DNA from 4 places in the Paenibacillus hamazuiensis genome. Region 3 is predicted to be linked to each of the others. Evidence: riboswitches for the same ligand, from Rfam matches in the RefSeq annotation. Region 3 holds a riboswitch; each other region holds the start of a gene.
What was found. Region 3 has a riboswitch for cyclic di-GMP ahead of MYS68_RS10775 (thiamine pyrophosphate-dependent dehydrogenase E1 component subunit alpha). Riboswitches for the same ligand answer to the same signal wherever they lie in the genome.

Region 1 (3,189 bases), 4.5 Mb from region 3:
CACGACGTATTCCTTGCCTTCCAGACGGAGCAAACCTTTTTCTTTGGCCGCGTTCATCGAACCGCTTCCGACCAGATCCTCGTAGCCGACCACTTCCGCACGGATAAAGCCGCGTTCGAAATCGGTATGGATGACGCCTGCCGCCTGAGGAGCTTTCATGCCTTTGCGGATCGTCCAAGCGCGCACTTCCTGTACTCCGGCCGTAAAATACGTGTACAATCCGAGCAGCTTGTATGCCGCGCGGATGAGCCGGTTGAGGCCGGATTCCTGAATGCCGAGCTCCTCCAGGAACATCTCCTTGTCTTCGCCTTCCAGCTCGGCGATTTCCGCCTCCACCTTGGCGCTGATCGGAACGACCTCGGCGCCTTCCTGCGCCGCGTATTCGCGCACCTTCTGCACATACGGATTACCGTCCGCATTCGCCACTTCCGCTTCGCTGACGTTCGCCGCATACAGCACCGGCTTCATCGTGATCAGATGCAGATCGCGGAGGAGCAGCTTCTCTTCGTCGTCCAACTCGACGCTGCGCGCCGGCTTGTCGTTATAGAGCGCCTCTTTGATACGGTCCAGACATTCCACTTCCTGAGCGTATTTTTTGTCGCCGCCCTTCATATTTTTCCGCGAACGCTCAATACGCTTTTCAACGGATTCGATATCCGCCAAAATCAGCTCCAGATTGATCGTCTCGATATCGCTGATCGGATCGACCTTGCCGGAGACGTGCGTGATATTCTCATCCTGGAAGCACCGCACCACATGCACGATGGCGTCCACCTCGCGGATGTGCGCGAGAAATTTGTTGCCAAGCCCCTCGCCCTTGCTTGCGCCCTTCACGAGCCCGGCAATATCTACAAACTCGAACGCCGTCGGCACGATGCGGTTCGGCGTGACGATGTCGGCCAGCTTTTGCAGCCGCTCGTCCGGCACCTCAACGACGCCTACGTTCGGATCTATCGTACAGAAAGGATAGTTGGCCGACTCCGCCCCCGCCTGCGTAATCGCATTAAACAACGTCGATTTGCCCACGTTGGGAAGTCCGACAATACCACATGAAAGCCCCATATATTTAACAACTCCTCAAGTTTCAATAACGTCAAACACAACTATTATACATTTGCTCTTCTCTTTTCACAATAAATCTATCCATTTCCTTTCCAGGTGCGTTAAAAAAGCCCCGCCACCCGAATCAACGGTATGCGGAGCTTGCAAATAAGTTACTTGAACATACGTTTGGCCTGAGCTTCCTTTTTCTTGCTGAAATGCGTCTCCACCTGCTTTTTCAGCACAAATGCCCTGAGCGAATTCGCTTTGTCCCCGCTTAATTCGACGTATTTGGCGCCATAATAAACACCGCCCTGAGACGGTTCCTTGCGGATAATTTCGGCAATGCACGGAATCGGCATTCCGAGGTCCATCTCGATTTCAATTCGCATCTGCGGGTCCAATTGCACCTCGTGCCCCACCGTAAATCCAAGACCGCTTACACTGATATTCTCAATATTCAGCATAATGTCTTCATGTAGACCGCCAGCGGACGGCTCGGGAGAAATCAGCGAGCGGATGCGGCCTTCCTGCGATACCGGAACGCGGGGATGGTCCCTTTTTTCGGCAAAACGTTTCTGATTGCTCGGCGGATTGATGAACATTAAGGCTCCATGGTCTTTGGCAACGACGGTCGAACCGAACATGTAAATTCCGCCCGGCGAATAAACGGTTAATTTGACGCTGTCCCCAAGCTCGAATACGTTATAGTTGTTCAGTTCAACTTCAAGAATATCGCCTTCGGCGTACGACAATACTCCTGTGGACACATAATCGTTTTTCTCTACCACCGTTCGGCTGTTCAGCAAAATTCCAGCCGGACTTTGATATTTTTCCGGGGCAAACTCAAATTGGGCTTTTTTTCTGAACGCAGGCATCGACCTCATTACCAAAACCACCCTTCCTTATCGATATAGGAAAAAAGCCGCCTCCGGAATCGCCGAAGACAGCTTTGCACCGCCTCATGTACAGTACGAGCATACAGCACACGTTAACCCGGCAGCCAGGCTGTCATCGCTCCTCAATTGGAACCTTAGACCCTTTGACTTTGCGTCCTTGCCTTTCGGCAAGTTTGCTATTATCGGTATCTATATAGGTAATTGTTCCTATGAATATAGACTCAGTATATCGAGAAAAAAATCCGTTTTCAATAGGTTTTCAAACAATTTACATTGTTTTCATAATGACCGGATACAGTTTCGTTGCTTGAGATTCTACCCACAATCCCCTACAATAAAATGTGAATAATCCGCCGTTTATCCACAGGGTTATCCACAACATGTTAACAACGAATGCATGTTCGTTTCGTATCCACTATGCGTCCAGAGGTGCCGTTTTGCAGATACATACACATGAAATGTACATGAGGGAAGCTATAAAGGAAGCTCGTTTGGCGGAAGAAAAACAAGAGGTGCCCATAGGCGCGGTTATCGTTTGGAACGATCAAATCATCGGGCGCGGCCATAATTTGCGGGAAACCGCCGCGGACCCACTTGCCCATGCAGAGCTGCTGGCGATTCGCGAAGCCAGCGAATACCTTAAGGCCTGGCGGCTGACGGATTGCAGGCTGTACGTTACGCTTGAGCCTTGCCCGATGTGTGCCGGCGCGATCGTGCAATCCCGAATCAGTCAAGTGATTTACGGAACTCCGGACCCGAAGGCCGGCTGCGCAGGAACGCTTATGAATTTGCTGCAGGAGGAAAGGTTCAACCATCGTACGGAAGTCATAAGCGGGATTTTGCAGGAAGAATGCAGCTCCATGCTGACGCAATTTTTTCGCCGGCTTCGCGGGAAGAACATCCCGTGATTCCGCAGACGGCATGTAAATGGTGCCAACGCCCATAAAAGATCTTTACAATCTCTTTATGATGTGATATTATTAATTTCGCTGCGCGCCCGTAGCTCAGCAGGATAGAGCGACAGTTTCCTAAACTGCAGGTCGTACGTTCGAATCGTATCGGGCGCGCCATGCAGCTCGCTATATGCTTTTCAAATCTTCGAGACGTGGCTCAGCTTGGTAGAGCGCTTGGTTCGGGACCAAGAGGTCGCAGGTTCAAATCCTGTCGTCTCGATACTTTTCAAGACAAGCAATCGCGGTCATATGACCGCGATTTTTTTATTTTAATAAAATTTGTATTTTTTATTTTG
Region 2 (3,189 bases), 3.1 Mb from region 3:
AAATCCGTAAAACCGACGCGATTATTAAAAGGTTGACAGGATACAGTCCGCGATTTTTGCGCCCCCCTTATGGAGAAATCAGCGAAAGCCAGCTGAAATGGGCGGCGGCTGAGCGTATGCTTGTCGTCAACTGGAATGTTGACTCTCAGGATTGGCGGCAATTGAATGCACAGCAAGTCACCTATAACGTCATGAAGGATGCCCGGGCCGGAGCTATCATCCTTCAGCATTCGGGCGGAGGCGACGGCCAGGATTTATCCGGAACCGTGCAGGCGCTGCCCGGCATCATCGAGCAGCTGCGGGCCAAAGGTCTGGAGCTTGTCACGCTGCCCGAGCTGCTGCATGAATCGAAACAGAAGTGATTTCGCGAAAGGAGTATACTTACAACCATGATTCAACAATATTTTGTGGACGTCACCTTGGATTGGAACGCCAGCCTGAGCCAGAAGCTGCAGCAGCTGGTCGAAGATGCCGAACAGGAGCTCGGAACTCCTTATATCGAAGTGGCCCAAGTCATTAAACATGATAATATGCAATACACGGTCATTATCAATGCCGATCAAAGCGATCAGGAAGACCAGGAGGAAAAGGAAGAGGAGAAGTAAGCCGCAGCCTCCACGAGTAAGCAAAGCAAGCAAAAAGGAGCCAATGCCGCAGATGTGCGGCCCTGAGCTCCTTTTCCATTAACGTCTTGGTCCGGCCAAATGCTGCTGGGCCATCTTAATCATTTCCCGTACCATCGTACCGCCGATCTGACCGCCGATTTTTCCCGCCTGCTCTGTGGTCAGGTTTCCGTTATTCCCCGGCTCCAGCGGTATGCCAAGCGTTCGTGCCACCTCATATTTGACCTGATCGGGCCGGTCCGGCGAAGTCTGATAACCTTTCTGTTTCATCACTTGTGCTTTGAACTGGTCAACACCATGCTCCGCGCCGGGTACGACGAGTCGTCGATTGCTCCTTCTTCGAGCCATTACGGTTAACCTCCTATAACCAGCTTATAAGCACAGATGAAGTTCATCCCTCAGCCGTGCTTATTCCATAGGTTAACCTCAACCGAACGATCTATGTACTAGGCCATGACGTAAATATGAAATCCGCCGATATCCGGCAAATTGAGAGGAATCGAAAATGCTTTTTTCACTCCGGTCATCTCACCTTGAATCAGGTTAGGAGGCGTAATGTCAATCTCGATGCCTTCATTGTAGAGCATCGTGCTGGCATTTCCGCTGATCATATTGCCCAGCTCGCCTATGGCGCTTTGACTGAGCTCGTCGAACTGCGTCACTTGAAAGCCGCCCATCATTCCGGACACGATCTTCAGCGCAACCTGCTCCGGGAAGCCAAAAATTATGTCTCCCTTCATCTGTCCGATTAAACCTATTTTCAGCCAGATGTGATCGCCCCCCATGGAGACATCCAAAATCTTCAATTCGCCGACAGTCGGCTTTACGTTGATAAGCTGCTCGATAACCATCACCGACGAAGCGAGAAAAGGATTAATATAAGCCGCTTGCATCAGAAATCCCTCCGTTTTATGCAAAAAAAACCACCCGAAACGGGTGGTCGCTATTTCTGAATACACTCTCAGGAATAGAAAACACAAATTTCGGTAACTCAGCCGCCATTGGATTCTCCTTTAGGCCTGAAGCTTTGCGTCCCTATTTTTCAATAGGTTTGCCGTTTCGGATTTGACTTGCCTGTGAGTCGTGAGTTGTACTACTATTTTACCATATCAGTCGAAATTAGGCACTAACAAATTGGACAAAATTTCATGGAATCGATAAAAATAAGTCTTAAGGAGTTGTCCTTACATTGAAGCTGCCCGTTTCTCAAGCCCACCGTCCGTGGCCCGTCCCTGAATCGTCCTGGATCATGAAGCAAATTTGGCACGACCTTCTGTTTGCACACTGGCCGGTCCGCCCTCAGGAAATCCGTGAAATGATTCCTTCCGGAATGACGCTCGATACGTTCGACGGCTTCGCCTGGATCGGCGTCGTGCCTTTCAGGATGAGCGGTATACGGCTGCGAGGCCTGCCTCCTATCCCGTTTACCGATCGTTTTCCCGAAATCAACGTAAGAACCTACGTTACCGTAAACGGTAAACCGGGTGTTTATTTTTTCAGCCTCGACGCGGCCAACCGGCTGGCAGTGCAGACTGCCAAAACGTTTTTTCATCTTCCGTATTTCTATGCAGAAATGGAATGCACAAATGAGGACGGAATCATCCGTTACCGAAGCCGCAGAAAAAATACAACCGAAACTCCGGTTGCATTCGAAGGACGATATAAACCTGTTTCTCCCGTTTTTTATGCCTCGCAGGGATCATGGGAATATTGGCTTACCGAGCGATACTGTCTGTATACGACAAATCGTAAGAGGGAAGTTGTGCGGGGGGATATACTTCACCTGCCGTGGCCGCTGCAGCAGGCAGAAGCCGATATCGGACTGAATACCATGATGACAGCTCAATCGATCAAGCCGTCGGGTCAAAAACCTCATCTTCATTTTTCAAAACGACTGGAAGTATGGATTTGGCCTTTGTCTCCGGGCTGATCAAATGCACCCAATCGTGGGACCTTCTTCCTACATACCTGCTGTCTTTTCTTTTAGCGATCAAGCCTTCCGGTTCGCGGTTAAACATAGCGCTATAAACCAGATCTCTTTCGTTCTCGATATAAGATATTTTTTGAAAAAATTCATTTTCCGTTAAAATCGACTCCAAAATCGATTTTCTTTTCATAAGCGGCAGCTTTCGTAAATCCCTGTCTTTATAGGAAAGAACATCGAAAACGGTAAAGATCACAGGACAGTTGCGGACTGCCGCCTCTATCTGCTTTCTTTTGCTAAAGCGCATTCTTTCCGCAACTGGAGCACCGTCATAAAAGCCGCTTTCCGGGTCTATACGGCACACGACCCCATCCAGGATGACATTCCCTTCAACGGGGACGCAGTGAAGTTCCGGGAACAATCGAGTGACTTCATATTTTTTATGCGATAACAATCTGGTCTCTATCTCCGTTCGGGTTAATATCACGCGGAGTCCTTCCACTTTCGGCTCGAATATATAATCTCTTGCGTCAAACGGATTTTCGGCACTTTCGAGCATCATCGGTGCGATAATCATAGACATTCCCCCGCATTCCATTGTACCATGGAGCAGCCTGCGGTTTATCAGGAAAATAGGGGACG
Region 3 (3,189 bases):
TGATGGCGATCAGAATCGGGAAAGCGGTCGGCGCTACAGCAGGTACCGATTTCGATTGAATGATAGACATAAATTCACCCCTCTCCACAGGAATTCTACATTGTCAGCAGAACAAAATTTAGACAATTCGTTCAACTCCTTCCTTCAATGACGGACATATTCCGTCCTCCTATTCTGCATAAACATGGTCCAGGGTGCTTTCTGGGATAGGATTTGGGGCATGTTCGGCATAATCCAAGGCCTCATCGACTTCTTTCACGATTTGGTCAAGCATTTTGTTCTCAGTTCGTTCATCCAGTAATCCGATTTCCTTCAGATAATACTTAAAGATGATAAGTGAATCTTGCTTCTTGATCTCTTCCACTTCTTCACAAGAATGATAAGTCCGATCGTCGTCTTCGCTTGTATGAGGAGCCAAACGGTGATGGACTGCCTCGATTAGCGTTGGTCCTTCGCCGCATCTGGCTCTGTCGACCGCATTTTTCGTAACCTTGTATACTTCCAGGGGATCATTTCCGTTCACACGGAATACGGGAAATCCATACCCTGTCACCCTATCGGCGATACTTTCACTTGTCACTTGCTTCGAATAAGGATGTGAAATGGCATTTTTGTTATTCTCGCAGAAGAAAATGACCGGCAGCTTGTGCATACCTGCAAAGTTGACTACCTCGTGAAATTCACCTTGATTGCAAGCCCCCTCTCCTAAAGCGGTTAATGCAACGAAATTTTCACCCTGCAAACGCCCTGTTAATGCCATACGAGCAGCGTACGGGGCGACGACATTGGAGGTTGTAAGCTTATGATATTTTCTGCTGCCGTAACTTCCGGGCATTTGCCTGCCGCCACTATTCGGATCACCGGCCCTTGCGAACGCTTCCAACAATAATTCCCTGGCTGTCATTCCGAAAACAATGGCCATCCCCATATCCCGATAATAAGGACACAAATAATCTTTCCTGCTATCCAGCGCATACGCAGCTCCAACCTGTGCCGCTTCATGGCCCTGGCACGATACTGGAAATTGGATTTTTCCCGCCCGATGAAGAAGCCACATCTGCTCGTCGACTTTTCGCGCTAACATCATATCACGGTACATGTAAAGAACCTGCTGATCTGATAAACCCAGTGAACGATGTCGACTCGCAATCTCCAGGCTTACATCATTTCTCATCATGACTGAGTCCTCCTCCCCATTAATAAACCCCAATGCTTCGGTCTACCGAAGGAAACGCTTTTTGGGAATGCCAAATAACCTCCTATCTTATCGGAATAAATATGAATAAGACGGAGGTTTCCGTCGTATTCGGCAACTGGCTGGCATCATGGAATATTTGTTCCACCTTAGCCCCTGTAGCTTTGCGTCCCCGTTTTTCAACTGGTTTGCCATTGTCGTACGGTTTATTTAATTGTCGATTTCTACATTTTAGCACTACATCTAAAATCTACTCTTTTCTTTCGTGAAAATCGATAGGCACTAAGACCTGAAATAATTAATGGATAATTTATTTAATTCGCCAGATTACGACAACTTTATTTCTCAGAGCATGACTGAAAAGTTGGTGCTGAGTGTGTATGAGCCTCCCCATAAAGTCACTTAAAATATAAAGTTGTAAACAGTTATGCTGTCTTTCAACCCTAAAAATAAAAACATCTGCCCAACATATTCGTGGACAGATGTCATGATTAGAATTCGACATGTAATTTATTCGAAGAATTACGTTTTACTTACTACTTGGGAATCTTTCTACCACTGCTTTTACATTGTTGACGATTTCAGCTGCATCCGTTTGGGACAATTCATCCTTTGGTTTAAACAGGTTTTCATCAGATAATTTAACGATTCCCAAAGAAGCCGCTAATTGAACGTAACTCTTATTCGAACTATCCACTTTATCCAAATCTTTGATGTCGATTACTACCGGCTTAATCATAGGCAGCTTTCCACTCGACTTGAGCGTTTGAACGAGCAAGCTTACGAACGATTCGCGAGTCATTATCGCATTTGGATCAACTTTAATTGCAATATCTGAGCCAGCAAGATCGAGAGCTTTCGAAATCAATTGCGCCCCTTCCCCGTAAGAAACGGCAACGGATGGCTTCTGATGAGCCTTAAGATATTCGGAAGCTTTCCCGATAATTTCGGTGGCGACAGTTCGTGTTAATTCGCCTTTCGGATTTATTGTTCCTTCGTCGGAAAGATTAATGAAGCCTAACACGATGGCCAATTGAACGGATCCCGAATATTCGACGTCGATTTGGTCATTATCCTTGATGTCAATCGGTTGAATGTTAATCATCGGCAGTTTCCCGCTTGTTTTGAGCGTTTGCATGAGCAGGTTAATAAACGACTCGCGGGTCATTTTCGCATCAGGATCGATTTTTATTTGGATGTCGGTGCCATCTTTGCCCAGCAGCTCCGCAATGAGTTTCACTCCTTGGGAGGCAGTCATGATCTCCGACGCGGAATTGTTGGAATGAGCTTTCAAATACTGAATGGCATTGAAGATTTCTTCAGCTGCTTGTTCGCGGGTCATAATTTGTTTCGGATTGAATGTACCGTCTGCATTCAACTTGACAATGCCATAGGAAAGGGCTCTCTGGATGGAGCCCGAATACTCTTCGCTCACTTGGTCTTTGTCTTTCATGTCGACTAAGACCGGCTTAATCATCGGTAAATGACCTATTCTCTCTATTGCCCGAATGAGTTGATGTGTGAATTCTTCTTTATTTTTCGATTGGTTGGGATCGAGGGATTTCGGCAAGTCGAGATTGTGGACGGCGGCCGTTATGAATGAGGCTGCATACCAGGCCTTATCGTCCGCATTTGTGAAATAGTCTGTTGCTTTCAGTTCTTTCTCGAATCTTACCGCATCAAGGTTCAATCCGAGTGTGGATACAAAGAGTTGAACGCTTTGAGCTTCAGTAAGGGGCGCATTTGGCGCGAACAGACCTGGTGCAACTCCTGAGATAATACCGCTTTGTTGAAGAGAGATGATTTTATCTTTTGCTGCAACATTGGTTAAGTCGGTGAAATCCGTAGACGAAGCGGCGAAGCTGTGCCCAACAAAAGCAAGCGACATGACGGCTGTAGCAACTGTAAGATTGACCATTTTAAAAACTTTTTTCATATTGTCCACCTCGTGTCGTGTTAGTTGTTTCACAAATTGTGATTGATACAAACACTAA
Region 4 (3,189 bases), 410 kb from region 3:
AATGCCTGTAAAAATAAGCCTTCCGCTTCAAAATTACCGGAAGATTATGACGTTTTTCAATTATGATTTTTGGACTGAGCAGCATCGATTACAAACTAAGGAAAAAACTTCAAAACGACGAAAGAATCATAGAAAGACTAGACATTCTAATCAATGATAGCAGAAGGAAAGATTGAGGTGGATTTTGTGCCATGAACCCGATCAGCGGCATCCGTTGGAAAGAAAAAAGCCGGGTTGTTGATGTGCTGCTCTCGTCAAGCGACTCAATTGAAGCAATCCCTTTGGCTCCCGGCCTCGAGGCTGAAGTGACAAGAATTCGTCTAAAAGGAGCCGACTATGTGCTCAAAGTATGGAACCGGTCATCGAAGCCCAGTATCGAGAATCAGTACAAGCTGCTGCAGGCATTATTTGACCGGGGGTTATCGGTATCGGAACCTTTGGGGTGGGGACTGGATAACAATAATAACCAGGTATTGTTAACAAGTTTTGACGGCGAACCAGTAAGGAAAGTGAACAAGTCGTTATTTGCTCAAATTGCGAAAATATTGACCGGCATTCACAAGTTCCCGCTTGAAGATTTGGACGAAAGCATCGTTCGAAAATACGACTTTGTAACTTATTTTTATCCGCGAGTGGAAGAACATAAAGATATACATCCCTTGCTCCTTCAACTCGTTAAGCAAAGCCAAATGAAACAGGATAAATTGATTCATGGAGATTTTAATTTAGGCAATATTTTGGAAACCGCAGGAAGGTATACCGTAATTGACTGGACGAATGGACAAATGGGCGATCCGAGGTACGATCTGGCTTGGTCGATCGTTTTGATCACCGTGTTTGTGAGTGAAAGAAACGGCTCGATTTACCGTTCGGCCCTGTTGGCGGCAACTCGATATGAAGCGGATGAACTGGAATTATTCGAAGCAATGGCTTGTCTGAGATGGGTCTTGCTGCACAGAATGTTTAATCTGATCAAAGGAAAAGAAACCGCGGCAAGAGTAAGAAACATGTTGAAAAAAAACATCTACTTGAATGAAAGCTTTCTTGGATTGTGACTCTGGCTTCCAAGTAAATATTGGATGAATTTTGGGGATGACCCTTGTAATTTCAGGTATTGTAGTTTATATTTAGTTTGTGTTTTGGAGAAATCGAACAGGCAAAGCTAGTGAAAATTAGCGACGCAAAGCTACAGGGGCTAAGGGATTGCAGGTGCTGCAGTCCGATGCCAGCCAGTTGCCGTATCGTTTGGAGAATCCCGGAAGGACCGTCTCTGCGGTCTCTTCGTGATGTTTTATATCTCCATCCCTGTCGTCGGCAACGATGGCGGGGATTTTTTTGTCGCAAATATCGTTGATCGCAAAGTTTTTTTGTTTTAAGAGCATGGGTCAGCACATAGTGAAACGGGTCCGTCACGATTTTGCGGAAGCAAACAGCAGCCATCTTATACAAGGAGCGGAACGTTGATGCAAACAAGCCTAGTCAGAGAAATGCTGGCGGACAAGATGACCATTTTAACGCAGCCGGGAGCTTCGGATATCGCTTTGGTCGGTCCGGTTCAGCTTCCCGTTCAGCTCGAAGATAGGGAAATCACCTTTCAATGGTACACTTGGTTAAACACGGAAAAAACCGATGTGCAAAAGGAAGACCTGCTCGACATGCTGCCGAAGGCGGAGCTTGCTTCATTTCAGCAATCCTCCGTGCTTGTTTTCGGAGATTTCTCCCATTCGCAGCAGGCGCTTGTCCGGATGCACAGCATTTGCCATACGGGGGACATTTTCGGGAGCAAGCGCTGCGACTGCGGTTACCAGCTGCAGCGCGCCCTGCGTATGATCGCGGACAATGGCAGCGGCGCTCTTTTTTATTTAGCCGACCACGAGGGACGCGGAATCGGGCTTTTTGCCAAATCACTGGCATACTTGCTGCAGGAAGAAGGCTTCGATACAGTGGAAGCGAATCACGGTCTCGGCTTTGCGGACGATCAACGTTCTTATGACGAAGCCATCCGCGTGCTTCGGGGGTTACGTTCAAAGCCGGTCACTTTGATCACAAACAATCCGAAAAAATTGGAATCGCTGCGGGAGCAGGGCTTGTCGACCGATCGTCATATTTCGATATGGGGCAGTATATCCAAGCATAACGTTCGCTATTTGGCGACGAAAATCGCAAAATCCGGCCATTTAACCACCGGAATGATGATTCAAAATATCGAGCGAGGATAATCCAAAACGGAGGGACGGCTTATGATTCAATGCCCGTGGTTCTCTTGCGAAGTCGAACTCGTCGATAATATTTGTCCGGAGTGCAAACACGAGGTTTTGCCCGAACATGTTCAACCAAAAACGAATTCTGTCGATCAGGCAATTATGCATGCCAGCATCGAAGAAATCATCATGAACAAGTTCCGGTGCTCGAAATGCAACCACAATGAATGTTTAACCAAAGAAGTTTCCATGAGCGGAACAGGGTTGAGCAAAATTTTTGATATTGAGTATAACCATTTTTTATTTGTGTCTTGTACGAATTGCGGTTTTGTCGAGGTGTATAATCCCGATGTGCTGAGAGGACATACATCGGGAAGGTTGGGAACGATCATGGACCTTTTATTCGGATGATAGGCGAGGAAATGAAGAATAGACAACAATTTCTTAATATCCGCTAACGAAACCGCCGCCCTCCCTTGGTACAATATGTTGAAAGCGCTTTTACGAAGAAGGGGAGGGAAATGTCATGTCATGGCGGAAGACGGTTTCTTGGTCGCTGTCCGTCGCTGCTGCGGTTTCTTTGGCCGGCTGCGGGGGTGGAGGCGGCGTTTCTCAAGGGGATCAGGGGGTGAAGTCGGGGGATGTGAAGGATTTGGCTTCAAGCAACGAGCCTGTCACAATCACCTTTTACCGTCCGAATAATGCGACAACCGAAGACGAATTCAACAAGTTGATGGGCGATGCGATAAAAGCGAAGTTTCCTAACGTTACGCCGAAGTTTATTCCTTACGATAAAAACGTCGGGATCGACGGTGTGATAACATCGGGCAATGATATCGATATTATGCTGCTGTCCATCGCCTTTTTGCCGCAATTTCCGAACTACAAGCTTCAAATGGACCACACCGATCTGATCAAAAAATACAACTTCGATTTGAACCGGCTGGAACCGACGATGGTGGAGTATATGAAAAACTTCAGCAGCGGG

Region 1: it holds a riboswitch for cyclic di-GMP, as region 3 does, so the genes downstream of both, MYS68_RS30230 (PilZ domain-containing protein) here and MYS68_RS10775 (thiamine pyrophosphate-dependent dehydrogenase E1 component subunit alpha) in region 3, are expected to answer to the same signal.
Region 2: it holds a riboswitch for cyclic di-GMP, as region 3 does, so the genes downstream of both, MYS68_RS23875 (chemotaxis protein CheX) here and MYS68_RS10775 (thiamine pyrophosphate-dependent dehydrogenase E1 component subunit alpha) in region 3, are expected to answer to the same signal.
Region 4: it holds a riboswitch for cyclic di-GMP, as region 3 does, so the genes downstream of both, MYS68_RS12490 (GTP cyclohydrolase II) here and MYS68_RS10775 (thiamine pyrophosphate-dependent dehydrogenase E1 component subunit alpha) in region 3, are expected to answer to the same signal.

The regions. Positions count from the first base shown of each region.
Region 1 is NZ_JALRMO010000001.1:6,897,359-6,900,547, reverse strand. Features, by position in the region: gene ychF (redox-regulated ATPase YchF) at 1-1,062, opposite strand, end outside; gene MYS68_RS30230 (PilZ domain-containing protein) at 1,215-1,928, opposite strand; cyclic di-GMP riboswitch class I at 2,037-2,128, opposite strand; gene tadA (tRNA adenosine(34) deaminase TadA) at 2,321-2,848, shown strand; tRNA gene MYS68_RS30220 (tRNA-Arg) at 2,934-3,010, shown strand; tRNA gene MYS68_RS30215 (tRNA-Pro) at 3,040-3,113, shown strand.
Region 2 is NZ_JALRMO010000001.1:5,500,914-5,504,102, forward strand. Features, by position in the region: gene MYS68_RS23860 (polysaccharide deacetylase family protein) at 1-362, shown strand, start outside; gene MYS68_RS23865 (hypothetical protein) at 390-605, shown strand; gene MYS68_RS23870 (alpha/beta-type small acid-soluble spore protein) at 684-971, opposite strand; gene MYS68_RS23875 (chemotaxis protein CheX) at 1,070-1,516, opposite strand; cyclic di-GMP riboswitch class I at 1,606-1,689, opposite strand; gene MYS68_RS23880 (YqjF family protein) at 1,873-2,553, shown strand; gene MYS68_RS23885 (ATP-dependent DNA ligase) at 2,474-3,124, opposite strand.
Region 3 is NZ_JALRMO010000001.1:2,441,161-2,444,349, reverse strand. Features, by position in the region: gene MYS68_RS10780 (MFS transporter) at 1-70, opposite strand, end outside; gene MYS68_RS10775 (thiamine pyrophosphate-dependent dehydrogenase E1 component subunit alpha) at 170-1,174, opposite strand; cyclic di-GMP riboswitch class I at 1,306-1,398, opposite strand; gene MYS68_RS10770 (S-layer homology domain-containing protein) at 1,725-3,131, opposite strand.
Region 4 is NZ_JALRMO010000001.1:2,852,270-2,855,458, reverse strand. Features, by position in the region: gene MYS68_RS12500 (hypothetical protein) at 1-66, shown strand, start outside; gene MYS68_RS12495 (aminoglycoside phosphotransferase family protein) at 192-1,055, shown strand; cyclic di-GMP riboswitch class I at 1,146-1,241, shown strand; gene MYS68_RS12490 (GTP cyclohydrolase II) at 1,464-2,219, shown strand; gene MYS68_RS38835 (zinc ribbon domain-containing protein) at 2,241-2,612, shown strand; gene MYS68_RS12480 (extracellular solute-binding protein) at 2,728-3,189, shown strand, end outside.